4 regions of the Enterobacter sp. JS8-1 genome follow, and region 2 is predicted to be linked to each of the others. Evidence: predicted binding sites of a transcription regulator. Region 2 holds the regulator's gene; each other region holds the start of a gene.

Region 1 (3,141 bases), 2.1 Mb from region 2:
ACCGTTTACATCCCGATGAACATCGTCGGTAACCTGTATGTATCTAACGGTATGTCCGCTGGTAACACCCGCAATGAAGCGCGCGTGCAGGGTCTGTCTGAAGTCTTCGAACGTCACATTAAAAACCGCATCATCGCCGAATCCATTAGCTTGCCAGAAATTCCGGCAGACGTGCTGGCGCGCTATCCGGGCGTGGTGGAATCCATCGCTAAGCTGGAAGCAGAAGGTTTCCCAATCTTTGCCTATGACGGCTCGCTGGGCGGCAAATATCCCGTTATCTGCGTCGTGCTGTTTAACCCGACCAACGGCACCTGCTTCGCCTCCTTCGGCGCGCACCCGGACTTCGGCGTGGCGCTGGAGCGTACCGTCACCGAGCTGCTGCAGGGCCGTAGCCTGAAAGATCTCGACGTGTTCACCCCGCCAACCTTTGACGATGAAGAAGTGGCCGAGCATACCAACCTCGAAACCCACTTCATCGACTCCAGCGGTTTGATCTCCTGGGACATGTTTAAGCAGGATGCAGACTATCCGTTCGTGGACTGGAGTTTTGCCGGTACCACGGAAGAAGAGTTCGCCACGCTGATGGCAATCTTCAAAGCGGAAGACCAGGACGTCTATATTGCTGACTACGAACACCTTGGCGTCTACGCGTGCCGCATTATCGTTCCTGGCATGTCCGACATCTACCCGGCTGAAGATCTGTGGCTGGCGAATAACAGCATGGGCGCGCACCTGCGCGAAACGCTGCTGGCCCTGCCGGGCAGCGAGTGGGAGAAAGAAGATTATCTGAACCTGATCGCCCAACTGGACGAAGAAGGCCACGATGACTTCACCCGCGTGCGTGAACTGCTGGGTCTGGCGACCGGTAAAGACAACGGCTGGTACACCCTGCGTATTGGTGAGCTGAAAGCGATGCTGGCTCTTGCGGGTGGCGATCTGGATCAGGCCCTGGCCTGGACCGAGTGGACCATGGAATTCAACCAGTCCGTCTTCTCAGCCGAGCGCACCAATTACTACCGCTGTCTTCAGACGCTGTTGCTGCTCGCTCAGGAAGAGGACCGTGAACCTCTGCAGTACTTGAATGCCTTTGTTCGTATGTACGGTGCAGATGCCGTCGAAGCAGCCAGCGCGGCGCTGAGCGGCGAAGAGCCGTTCTATGGCCTGCAGGCTGTTGATAGCGATCTGAAAGCCTTCCCGGCACATCAGTCGCTGCTGAAAGCGTATGAAAAATTACAGAAGGCAAAAGCCGCTTACTGGTCAAAATAAGCGCACATAACATTACCAGATGTAGGCGTATCCAATCGTCTGGGCTATATTACGGGGCAATTTCATTGCCCCTTTTTTTTATTTTTTCGGTAATGACGTTTGATTGTAATAATTAAGTTAATTACGGGTAAATATAATAATACTTACCCGGGCTGGACTGTTACTTTTTGTGGTAAATACTCCATTTTAATTAACTGTTTTACGGGAGGCCTAACGAAAAAATTCAACTCTTTTCACAACTTTTAAAATTTATTTTTATACGGATAATCAAATACTTACTCCGCATTCGCTGTAAATCCATACACATTGCGGGCCTATAAGCCAGGCGAGATATGATCTATATCAATTTCTCTTCTATAATGCTTTGTTAGTATCTCGTCGCCGACTTAATAAAGAGAGAGTTAGTGTGAAAGCTGACAACCCTTTTGATCTTTTACTCCCAGCTGCAATGGCCAAAGTTGCCGAAGAAGCGGGTGTCTATAAAGCAACGAAACACCCGATGAAGACGTTCTATCTGGCGATCACGGCCGGTGTGTTCATCTCAATCGCTTTCGTCTTCTACATCACTGCCACCACCGGTACTGCCGGGATGCCTTTCGGCATGGCCAAACTGATTGGCGGCATTTGCTTCTCACTGGGTCTGATTCTTTGCGTCATCTGCGGCGCCGACCTTTTCACCTCTACGGTGCTGATTGTTGTGGCGAAAGCCAGCGGAAGAATTACCTGGGGTCAACTGGCTCGCAACTGGCTAAACGTCTATGTTGGTAACCTGATTGGCTGTCTGCTCTTTGTTCTGTTGATGTGGCTCTCTGGCGAGTATATGACCGCCAACGGTGGCTGGGGGCTTAACGTCCTGCAAACCGCTGACCACAAAATGCACCATACATTTATCGAAGCTGTTGCTCTCGGCATCCTCGCAAACCTGATGGTCTGCCTGGCCGTCTGGATGAGCTACTCGGGTCGTAGCCTGATGGACAAAGCCATGATTATGGTTCTACCGGTTGCGATGTTTGTTGCGAGCGGCTTCGAGCACAGTATTGCGAATATGTTTATGATCCCAATGGGGATTGTTATCCGCAACTTTGCGAGCCCGGAGTTCTGGACCGCAGTTGGTTCAAATCCGGAAAGTTTCTCTCACCTGACAATCATGAACTTCATTACTGATAACCTGATCCCTGTCACTATCGGGAACATTATCGGTGGGGGTCTGTTAGTTGGGTTGACATACTGGGTCATTTACCTGCGTGGCGACGACCATCATTAATGGTTGTCTCAGGCAGTAAATAAAAAATCCACTTAAGAAGGTAGGTGTTACATGTCCGAGCTTAATGAAAAGTTAGCCACAGCCTGGGAAGGTTTTGCGAAAGGTGACTGGCAGAATGAAGTAAACGTACGTGACTTCATTCAGAAAAACTATACCCCGTATGAAGGTGACGAATCCTTCCTGGCTGGCGCAACTGACGCGACCACCAAGCTGTGGGACAGCGTAATGGAAGGCGTTAAACTGGAAAACCGTACTCACGCGCCAGTTGATTTTGACACCTCCGTTGCATCAACCATCACTTCTCACGATGCTGGCTACATCAACAAAGCCCTTGAGAAAATCGTTGGTCTGCAGACTGAAGCACCACTGAAACGCGCAATCATCCCGTTCGGTGGCATCAAAATGGTTGAAGGTTCCTGCAAAGCGTATAACCGCGAGCTGGACCCAATGCTGAAAAAAATCTTCACCGAATACCGCAAAACCCACAACCAGGGTGTATTCGATGTTTACACCAAAGACATTCTGAACTGCCGTAAATCTGGCGTTCTGACCGGTCTGCCAGATGCGTATGGCCGTGGCCGTATCATCGGTGACTACCGTCGCGTTGCGCT
Region 2 (3,141 bases):
AGCCAACGATTTCAGCCTGCTGGAACAAACCTTCCGCGAATACGGGCAGAGCGGGACCGGGCAGTCCCGCAAATACCTGCACACCTACGACGAAGCGGTTCCCTGGAATCAGGTGCCGGGGACGTTCACCCCGTGGCAGCCGCTGCCGGAGCCGACCGACGTGCTGTTTTACGAAGGGCTACACGGCGGCGTGGTCACGCCTCAACACGACGTCGCGCGTCACGTGGATCTGCTGGTCGGCGTGGTGCCGATTGTTAACCTTGAATGGATCCAGAAGCTGACGCGTGACATGAGCGAGCGCGGGCATTCTCGCGAAGCGGTGATGGATTCCGTCGTGCGCTCCATGGAGGATTACATCAACTTCCTGACGCCGCAGTTCTCCCGCACCCACATCAACTTCCAGCGCGTGCCGACGGTGGATACCTCCAACCCGTTTGCGGCCAAAACGATCCCGTCGCTGGATGAGAGCTTTGTCGTCATCCATTTCCGCAATCTCGAAGGCATTGATTACCCCTGGCTGCTGGCGATGCTGCAGGGCTCGTTTATTTCGCACATGAATACGTTGGTGGTGCCGGGCGGAAAAATGGGGCTGGCGATGGAGTTAATTATGACGCCGCTGGTCCAGCGGCTGATGGAAGGGAAGCAGATCGCGTAAACATGTTCCCTCTCCCTGTGGGAGAGGGTTAGGGTGAGGGCATCAACACGCACGATGCCCCAATAATTAAGCCTCGATCACTTCATACGAATGCGTGATTTTTACCGCTTTCTCCAGCATTAACGCCACAGAGCAATATTTCTCCGCAGAAAGGTCTACGGCGCGTGATACTGCGGCATCTTTCAGTTCTTTACCGGTCACGATAAAGTGCAGATTAATGTGCGTGAACAGGCGTGGCGCCTCTTCGCGACGTTCGGAAGTAAGCTTCACTTCGCAATCGGTCACATCATGGCGACCTTTTTGCAAAATCGACACCACGTCAATTGCACTGCATCCGCCCGCCGCCATCAGCACCATCTCCATCGGGCTTGGGGCTTTGTCGCCGGAGTTACCGTCCATCAAAATCTGATGTCCAGAAGCGGATTCGCCCAGGAACGTTAAACCTTCAACCCATTTGACACGCGCTTGCATATTCATTAACTCCAACGTTGCATTTTTGGTGACAGATTACGCGTGCATTACATTTCTCGCAACGGAAGGCGACCTGCATCATGCTGAAGCGAGACACCAGGAGACACGCGGCAAAAGCTATGCTAAAACACTCTGGATGCTACAGTAATACATTGACGTTACACATGTATGCAGAGGACATCAAACTTTACTGGCTGCGAAACGTTACGACAGCCGACTTCCCAGGGTATGGGTAAGAATTCGATTGCAACCCCAGAGTCCGGATGCATCTTATGACTCTGGTGACAGCTTATAACAGAGGATAACAGCGCATGGTGCTTGGCAAACCGCAAACAGACCCGACTCTCGAATGGTTCTTGTCTCATTGCCACATTCATAAGTACCCATCGAAGAGCACGCTGATTCACCAGGGTGAAAAAGCGGAAACGTTGTATTACATCGTTAAAGGCTCGGTGGCAGTGCTGATCAAAGATGAAGAAGGGAAAGAGATGATCCTTTCTTATCTGAACCAGGGCGATTTCATCGGTGAACTGGGCCTGTTTGAAGAGGGCCAGGAACGTAGCGCCTGGGTTCGTGCAAAGACAGCATGTGAAGTGGCTGAAATTTCTTACAAGAAATTCCGTCAGCTGATTCAGGTTAATCCTGACATCCTGATGCGTCTTTCTTCCCAGATGGCGCGCCGTCTGCAGGTGACGTCTGAGAAAGTGGGTAACCTCGCCTTCCTGGACGTAACCGGCCGTATCGCGCAGACCCTGCTGAACCTGGCAAAACAGCCAGACGCCATGACCCACCCTGACGGCATGCAAATTAAAATTACCCGCCAGGAAATTGGTCAGATCGTCGGTTGCTCCCGTGAAACAGTGGGTCGTATCCTGAAAATGCTGGAAGACCAGAACCTGATCTCCGCCCACGGTAAAACCATCGTGGTTTACGGAACGCGTTAATTCCGCTCAAACGGCGTGCCATCGCAAGGTGTCACGCCGTTTTTGTCTCTACTCCTCATGTGGCGCAGGCTGATCTATCACCCGGAAGTTAACTACGCACTGCGACAAACGCTGGTGTTGTGCCTTCCTGTGGCCGTGGGCCTGATCCTCGGACACCTCCAGCAAGGTCTGCTGTTTTCCCTCGTGCCCGCCTGCTGCAACATTGCCGGTCTGGACACGCCGCATAAGCGCTTTTTCAAACGCCTGATTATCGGTGGCTGTCTGTTTGCTGGCTGTAGTCTCGCCGTACAGCTCCTGCTTGCCCGTGATATCCCTCTGCCCCTGATCCTGACCGTGCTGGCGATGACGCTTGGCGTGACGGCGGAAATCAGTTCGCTGCACGCGCGCCTGCTGCCCGCCTCGCTGATTGCGGCTATCTTCACCCTGAGCCTCGCCGGGAATATGCCGGTGTGGGAGCCGCTGCTGATCTACGCCCTTGGCACGCTCTGGTACGGGGTGTTTAACTGGTTCTGGTTTTGGCTCTGGCGGGAACAGCCGCTGCGTGAATCCCTGAGCCTGCTCTATGTGCAGCTTGCGGATTACTGTGAAGCCAAATACACCCTGCTCACCCAACATACCGACCCGGAGAAATCCCTGCCGCCGCTGCTGACGCGCCAGCAAAAGGTTGTCGACCTGATTAGCCAGTGCTACCAGCAGCTGCACATGCTTGCCGCCAACAAGAACCACGAATACAAACGGCTGCTGCGCACTTTCCAGGTGGGGCTGGACCTGCAGGAGCATATCTCCGTTAGCCTTCACCACCCGCAGGAGGTACAAAAGCTGGTAGAGCGCAGCCATGCAGAAGCAGTGATCCGCTGGAACGCCCAGACCGTCGCCGCGCGGCTTAGGGTACTGGCTGACGATATTCTCTATCACCGCTACCCCACGCGTTTTAACATGGATAAACAGCTCGGCGCGCTGGAGAAAATCGCCCGTCAGCATCCGGATAACCCGGTAGGCCAGTTTGCCGCCTGGCACTTCAGCCGTATCGCCCGCGTGTTGCGTACGCAGCGCCCGCTTTATCCCCGCGAC
Region 3 (3,141 bases), 1.1 Mb from region 2:
AGGCAGACGCGCGCCCGGCGTGGTGCCCGAGTCCGAACTGATCCCCGACTGCGCATGCAGCATCGCGCGATGCTTCCAGCCGTGCTTCACCGGCGTGTTTTCAACGAATGCCGCGAGCTGCTCGCTGATGCGATACCCCAGCGCGTTAGCCTGTTCGTCTTTACCGTAACGCCCCTCGATGCCTTCCTTCTCGCAGAGCACGTTCACCGCTTCCGCCAGACCGTACATGCCAAACATCGGCACAAACCGATCGGTGTTAATCAGCCCCTCTTTCACCAGGAAGCTATTCTCAAAGAAGCCAGATTGCGTATACAGGAAATCGCAGCGCGCATCGATGATGGCGATTTGCTGCTGGCAGTAGTGCGGGAGCGTGCGGGTAAAGAAGTCTTCGGCAGAAGCGCTGTGTTCGGCAATGGCCTTAAGGTTAAGGCGTACAAGGGTGCTGCCACCGCCTGTAAGCGGCAGAGAGTTGTAACAACTCACCACGCCATAGCGACCTTTTGTGAAAATTTTATCATTCACCGGACCATTGGAAACATGCGGTTTACTGCATTCACATATGTTTTTCGCCACCTCAAGCAGCAAATCGTCCGGGGTGATATCTGGATCGTAGATAAAGGTCAGATTCGGCGAAACCTGCTTCAGCTCTGCATCGGCGCGTAGAATGGCGCGTGTGACGGGCGTATCCGCCGGGCCGATATTGGCGTGCATAAAGGCATCCGGCAGGGTTCTGTCTAGATAGCGCCAGAAACGTTTTATTCGGCTATCGATCTCTTCTTGTGTTAGAATTCTAACATAAGGGTTCAGTATTGCATCCAGCTGGCCCAGATAGACGGGCATCGATGTTACGGACGGAACATGGTGATAAAGGATGGTTAACAGCGAGAGGGCGTCATCAAAGTCTTTCGCCCCTTCCAGCTCCAGCCATTCTGAACCGTTAGCCAGGAATTTTTCATAATCCGGCAGAACGTAGCGCGGTTTATAAGGCGCATGGCCTTCGAACATGTCGCAGATAAAACCCTCGTCCAGCGCGGCGCGTGCTGCCTGCGGCAGGGCGGGATAGGGCAGATCGTTTTCCGCTTCCAGCGCCAGAAAATGACGTTTTTGCTCAGGCGTTAACACCGGGCTTGTCACAATGTGCTGGCAACGTTGTTGCAGGGCGTCGAGGCTGGAGTGGGGCATGTGCGCTTCCTTTAGTATTCTGCGGATGATGAACAGATTGTAGAAAGCCAGCCTGTTGGGGCTTTTGATCCGACAGGGGGTATCGCTGCTTTAGTCAGCAGTTAGCGCGATAAAATTTGAAGAAGATCTCATTACAGTAATGCAAATTTGTATGTAGTTTTCATTAACTGTGATGAATGTCGAAGTGTGGATGCGGGTGAATGTTAGAATACTCACAGACCCGCAAGGTAAAATTTATACGGCACTGCCGTTGGAGAATGTTATGACCGATTTAACTGCAAGCAGCCTGCGCGCGTTGAAACTGATGGACCTGACCACCCTGAACGATGACGACACCAATGAAAAAGTCATCGCCCTGTGCCATCAGGCGAAAACGCCGGTGGGTAACACCGCAGCCATCTGTATCTACCCGCGCTTTATCCCGATTGCCCGTAAGACGCTGAAAGAGCAGGGCACGCCGGATGTGCGCATTGCAACCGTAACTAACTTCCCGCATGGCAACGATGATATCGAGATTGCGCTGGCAGAAACCCGCGCGGCGATTGCTTACGGTGCAGACGAAGTGGACGTGGTGTTCCCGTACCGCGCGCTGATCGCGGGCAACGAGCAGGTCGGTTTTGACCTGGTGAAAGCCTGTAAAGACGCGTGTGCGGCGGCAAACGTGCTGCTCAAAGTGATCATCGAAACCGGCGAGCTGAAAGAAGAGGCGCTTATTCGTAAGGCGTCTGAAATCTCCATCAAAGCTGGTGCGGATTTCATTAAAACCTCTACCGGTAAAGTGCCGGTGAATGCGACCCCGGAAAGCGCGCGCATCATGATGGAAGTCATTCGTGATATGGGCGTGTCCAAAACGGTTGGTTTCAAACCTGCGGGTGGTGTGCGTACCGCTGAAGACGCGCAGCAGTTCCTGGCGATTGCCGACGAACTGTTTGGTGCCGACTGGGCGGATTCCCGTCACTACCGCTTCGGCGCGTCCAGCCTGCTGGCAAGCCTGCTGAAAGCGCTGGGTCACGGCGACGGTAAGAGTGCAAGCAGCTACTGATTGCCAGACAATGCCGGATGACGCTTCGCTTATCCGGCCTACAGGATCGTAGGGCGGGTAAGCGTAGCGCCACCCGCCACAACTCCCCCGATTCCGCATGGAGGTTACCGTGTTTCTCGCACAAGAAATTATTCGTAAAAAACGTGATGGTCATGCATTAAGCGACGAAGAGATCCGCTTCTTTATCAACGGCATTCGTGATAACACCGTCTCTGAAGGGCAGATTGCGGCTCTGGCGATGACCATTTTCTTCCACGATATGTCGATGCCTGAGCGCGTGTCGCTGACCATGGCGATGCGAGATTCAGGAACCGTTCTGGACTGGAAAAGCCTCAACCTCAACGGCCCTATTGTGGATAAACACTCCACTGGCGGCGTGGGCGACGTAACCTCCCTGATGCTCGGCCCAATGGTGGCAGCCTGCGGCGGTTACATCCCGATGATCTCCGGGCGTGGCCTGGGTCATACCGGCGGTACGCTCGACAAACTGGAAGCCATTCCGGGCTTCGATATCTTCCCGGATGACGGCCGCTTCCGCGACATTATTAAAGACGTTGGTGTGGCGATTATCGGCCAGACCAGCTCTCTTGCTCCGGCAGACAAGCGTTTCTACGCGACGCGTGATATTACCGCGACCGTTGACTCCATCCCGCTGATCACTGCCTCTATCCTGGCGAAGAAACTGGCTGAAGGGCTTGACGCGCTGGTGATGGACGTAAAAGTGGGCAGCGGCGCGTTTATGCCAACCTATGAGCTTTCTGCTGCGCTTGCCGAAGCGATCGTTGGCGTCTCCAACGGCGCAGGCGTGCGCACCACCGCGCTGCTGACCGACATGAACCAGGTGCTGGCCTCCAGCGCCGGTAACGCGGTCGAAGTGCGTGAAGCCGTGCAGTTCCTGACGGGTGAATACCGTAACC
Region 4 (3,141 bases), 1.2 Mb from region 2:
ACGCTTATTATTTTGACTGGATCACGCGCGCAATATCCGCAGAGGTCTGTAGCGTACGGATCTCCTGAAATAAGCCTAACGCTTCGCTATATTCCTTGCGCAAATAACTGAGCCACTGCTTAATACGCGCAACGTGATACAAACCGGTGTCGCCCTGCTTTTCCAGACGGCTGTATTTTTGCAGCAGCGTGACCACGTCTGCCCACGGCATACGCGGTTCATTATATTTCACCACCCGGCTGAGGTTCGGCACGTTCAGCGCGCCGCGGCCTATCATCACCGCATTACAGCCCGTCTCCTTCATGCACGCCTGCGCACTTTCGTAGTCCCAGATTTCGCCGTTGGCGATAACCGGAATGCTGAGGCGTTTGCGGATCTCGCCAATCGCCTGCCAGTTAATGCGGTCCGCTTTGTAGCCGTCCTCTTTAGTACGCCCGTGCACCACCAGCTCGGTGGCACCGGCCTGCTGCACCGCATCGGCAATTTCAAACTGCCGCGCGTCGCTGTCCCAGCCCAGGCGCACCTTTACCGTCACCGGCAGATGCGACGGCACGGCCTCACGCATCGCCTTCGCGCCGCGATAAATGAGTTCAGGATCTTTCAGCAACGTCGCCCCGCCCCCGCTGCCGTTCACCATCTTCGACGGACAGCCGCAGTTGAGATCGACGCCATAAGAGCCCAGCTCAACCGCACGGGCGGCGTTCTCCGCCAGCCATTCTGGGTACTGCCCCAGCAGCTGAATACGCACCAGCGTACCGGAGGTCGTCCGGCTCTGGTTGTGCAGCTCGGGGCACAGACGATAGAAGGATTTTACCGGCAACAACATATCGACCACGCGCAAAAACTCCGTCACGCAGAGATCGTAATCGTTCACCTCGGTCAGAAGCTCGCGCACGAGGGAGTCGAGCACGCCTTCCATAGGGGCCAGTAAAACACGCATAGCAGTACCTGTGAAAAAAGACGCGCTATAGTATCTGCTCTGTATGGTTGAGGAAAGCACGGCGTTCCATTCTGGAATGTCTGGTATGCTCAAATTTCATGATGTGATCCGTGGCACATTTCTGGGTTTAATTGTATGATGAATGCGTTTCATCAAGGACTTTCACCATGAGCAAATCACTGAATACAATCTGGCAGTATCTGCGCGCATTCGTCCTGATTTACGCCTGCCTGTACGCCGGGATTTTCATCGCCTCGCTGCTGCCGATCGTCATTCCCGGCAGCATTATCGGGATGCTGATCCTGTTTGTGCTGCTGGCGTTACAGGTGCTGCCCGCGAAGTGGGTCAATCCTGGCTGCTTCGTCCTTATCCGCTACATGGCGCTGCTTTTCGTGCCCATCGGCGTAGGTGTCATGCAATATTACGACGTGCTCAAAGCGCAGTTCGGCCCGATTGTCGTCTCCTGTGCGGTCAGTACGCTGGTGGTATTCCTGGTGGTGAGCTGGAGTTCGCACATCGTGCATGGCGAACGTAAAGTGGTCGGGGAGAAAACAAAAAAATGATGGCCAATATCTGGTGGTCGCTGCCGTTAACCCTGGCGGTGTTCTTCGCTGCACGAAAACTTGCCGTACGCTTCAAAATGCCTTTGCTCAACCCGCTGCTGGTGGCGATGGTGGTGATTATTCCGTTCCTGCTGCTCACCGGCATTCCCTACGAACGCTACTTCGCAGGGAGCAAAATTTTAAACGATCTGCTGCAGCCTGCCGTTGTCGCGCTGGCATTTCCTTTATATGAACAGCTGCACCAGATCCGCGCCCGATGGAAGTCCATCATCACCATCTGCTTTATCGGTAGCCTGGTGGCGATGATCACCGGCACCTCGGTGGCCCTGTTAATGGGCGCCTCTCCGCAGATTGCCGCCTCTATTCTGCCGAAGTCCGTCACCACACCGATTGCGATGGCCGTGGGCGGCAGCATCGGTGGCATTCCGGCTATCAGTGCGATGTGCGTGATTTTCGTCGGGATCCTGGGCGCGGTGTTTGGCCATACCCTGCTGAATCTGATGAAGATCCGCACCAAAGCTGCACGTGGTCTGGCGATGGGGACTGCATCTCACGCCCTGGGCACCGCGCGCTGCGCCGAAGTGGACTATCAGGAAGGGGCGTTTAGCTCGCTGGCGCTGGTGATCTGCGGGATTATCACCTCCCTGATTGCACCCTTTGTCTTCCCGATTATTCTGGCGGTGATGGGCTAAAATTTGCGATGCGTCGCGCAATTTTCATTTTGTTTTCATAAGTTGCATACATAATGAGAAGTGGATCACATATAAAGCCCCAACGGCTCCGTACACTACCGATCCATTAACCTTTATGAGGCAAACGCCATGCACCCACGTTTTCAAGCTGCTTTCGCCCAGCTTGCAGAGAATTTGCAATCAGCCCTGGCTCCGGTTCTGGCGGATGCGCATTTCCCCGCCCAGCTGACGGCGGAGCAGGTCACGACGCTGAAACAGGCAACGGGACTGGATGAAGACGCGCTGGCTTTCGCACTGCTGCCCCTGGCTGCTGCCTGCGCGCGTGCCGACCTTTCCCACTTCAACGTCGGCGCCATTGCACGCGGCGTAAGCGGAACCTGGTACTTCGGCGGAAACATGGAGTTCCTCGGTGCGACCATGCAGCAGACCGTTCACGCCGAGCAAAGCGCCATCAGCCACGCCTGGATGCGCGGTGAAAAAGCGTTGAGCGCCATCACCGTTAACTACACCCCTTGCGGTCACTGCCGTCAGTTTATGAACGAGCTGAACAGCGGGCTGCAGTTGCGCATTAACCTGCCGGGCCGCGCGCCGCATACGCTGGGGGATTACCTGCCGGACGCCTTCGGTCCGAAAGATCTCGAGATTAAAACGCTGCTGATGGACGAGCAGGATCACGGTTTCGCCCTGTCCGGCGATGACCTGAGCGAAGCGGCCATTCGTGCGGCGAACAAGAGCCATACGCCATACAGTCAATCGCCAAGCGGCGTGGCGCTACAGTGCCGTGATGGCCGCATCTTTACCGGCAGCTATGCGGAGAACGCCGCGTTTAACCCTACGCTGCCTCCGCTGCAGGGCGCACTTAACCTGCTGAGCCTGAACGGCTACGACTATCCGGACATTCAGCGCGCCATTCTGGCAGAAAAAGCCGATGCGCCGCTGATTCAGT

What was found. Region 2 encodes CRP, which controls carbon source genes, mostly activating them, when cyclic AMP is high. Its sites were predicted from a motif close to ATGTGANNNNNNTCACAT; they were not measured.
Region 1: the regulator CRP is predicted to act here: its motif matches at 1,597-1,614, upstream of focA (formate transporter FocA).
Region 3: the regulator CRP is predicted to act here: its motif matches at 1,297-1,314, upstream of deoC (deoxyribose-phosphate aldolase).
Region 4: the regulator CRP is predicted to act here: its motif matches at 1,042-1,059, upstream of ACOQH0_RS15320 (CidA/LrgA family protein).

What each region holds. Positions count from the first base shown of each region.
Region 1 is NZ_CP185805.1:1,642,125-1,645,265, reverse strand. Features, by position in the region: gene ycaO (30S ribosomal protein S12 methylthiotransferase accessory factor YcaO) at 1-1,266, shown strand, start outside; gene focA (formate transporter FocA) at 1,673-2,530, shown strand; gene pflB (formate C-acetyltransferase) at 2,582-3,141, shown strand, end outside.
Region 2 is NZ_CP185805.1:4,418,058-4,421,198, forward strand. Features, by position in the region: gene ACOQH0_RS21165 (phosphoribulokinase) at 1-655, shown strand, start outside; gene ACOQH0_RS21170 (OsmC family protein) at 722-1,126, opposite strand; gene crp (cAMP-activated global transcriptional regulator CRP) at 1,438-2,070, shown strand; gene ACOQH0_RS21180 (YccS/YhfK family putative transporter) at 2,128-3,141, shown strand, end outside.
Region 3 is NZ_CP185805.1:655,832-658,972, forward strand. Features, by position in the region: gene ACOQH0_RS03200 (YjjI family glycine radical enzyme) at 1-1,182, opposite strand, end outside; gene deoC (deoxyribose-phosphate aldolase) at 1,445-2,224, shown strand; gene deoA (thymidine phosphorylase) at 2,334-3,141, shown strand, end outside.
Region 4 is NZ_CP185805.1:3,221,153-3,224,293, forward strand. Features, by position in the region: gene dusC (tRNA dihydrouridine(16) synthase DusC) at 8-940, opposite strand; gene ACOQH0_RS15320 (CidA/LrgA family protein) at 1,108-1,503, shown strand; gene ACOQH0_RS15325 (CidB/LrgB family autolysis modulator) at 1,500-2,195, shown strand; gene cdd (cytidine deaminase) at 2,325-3,141, shown strand, end outside.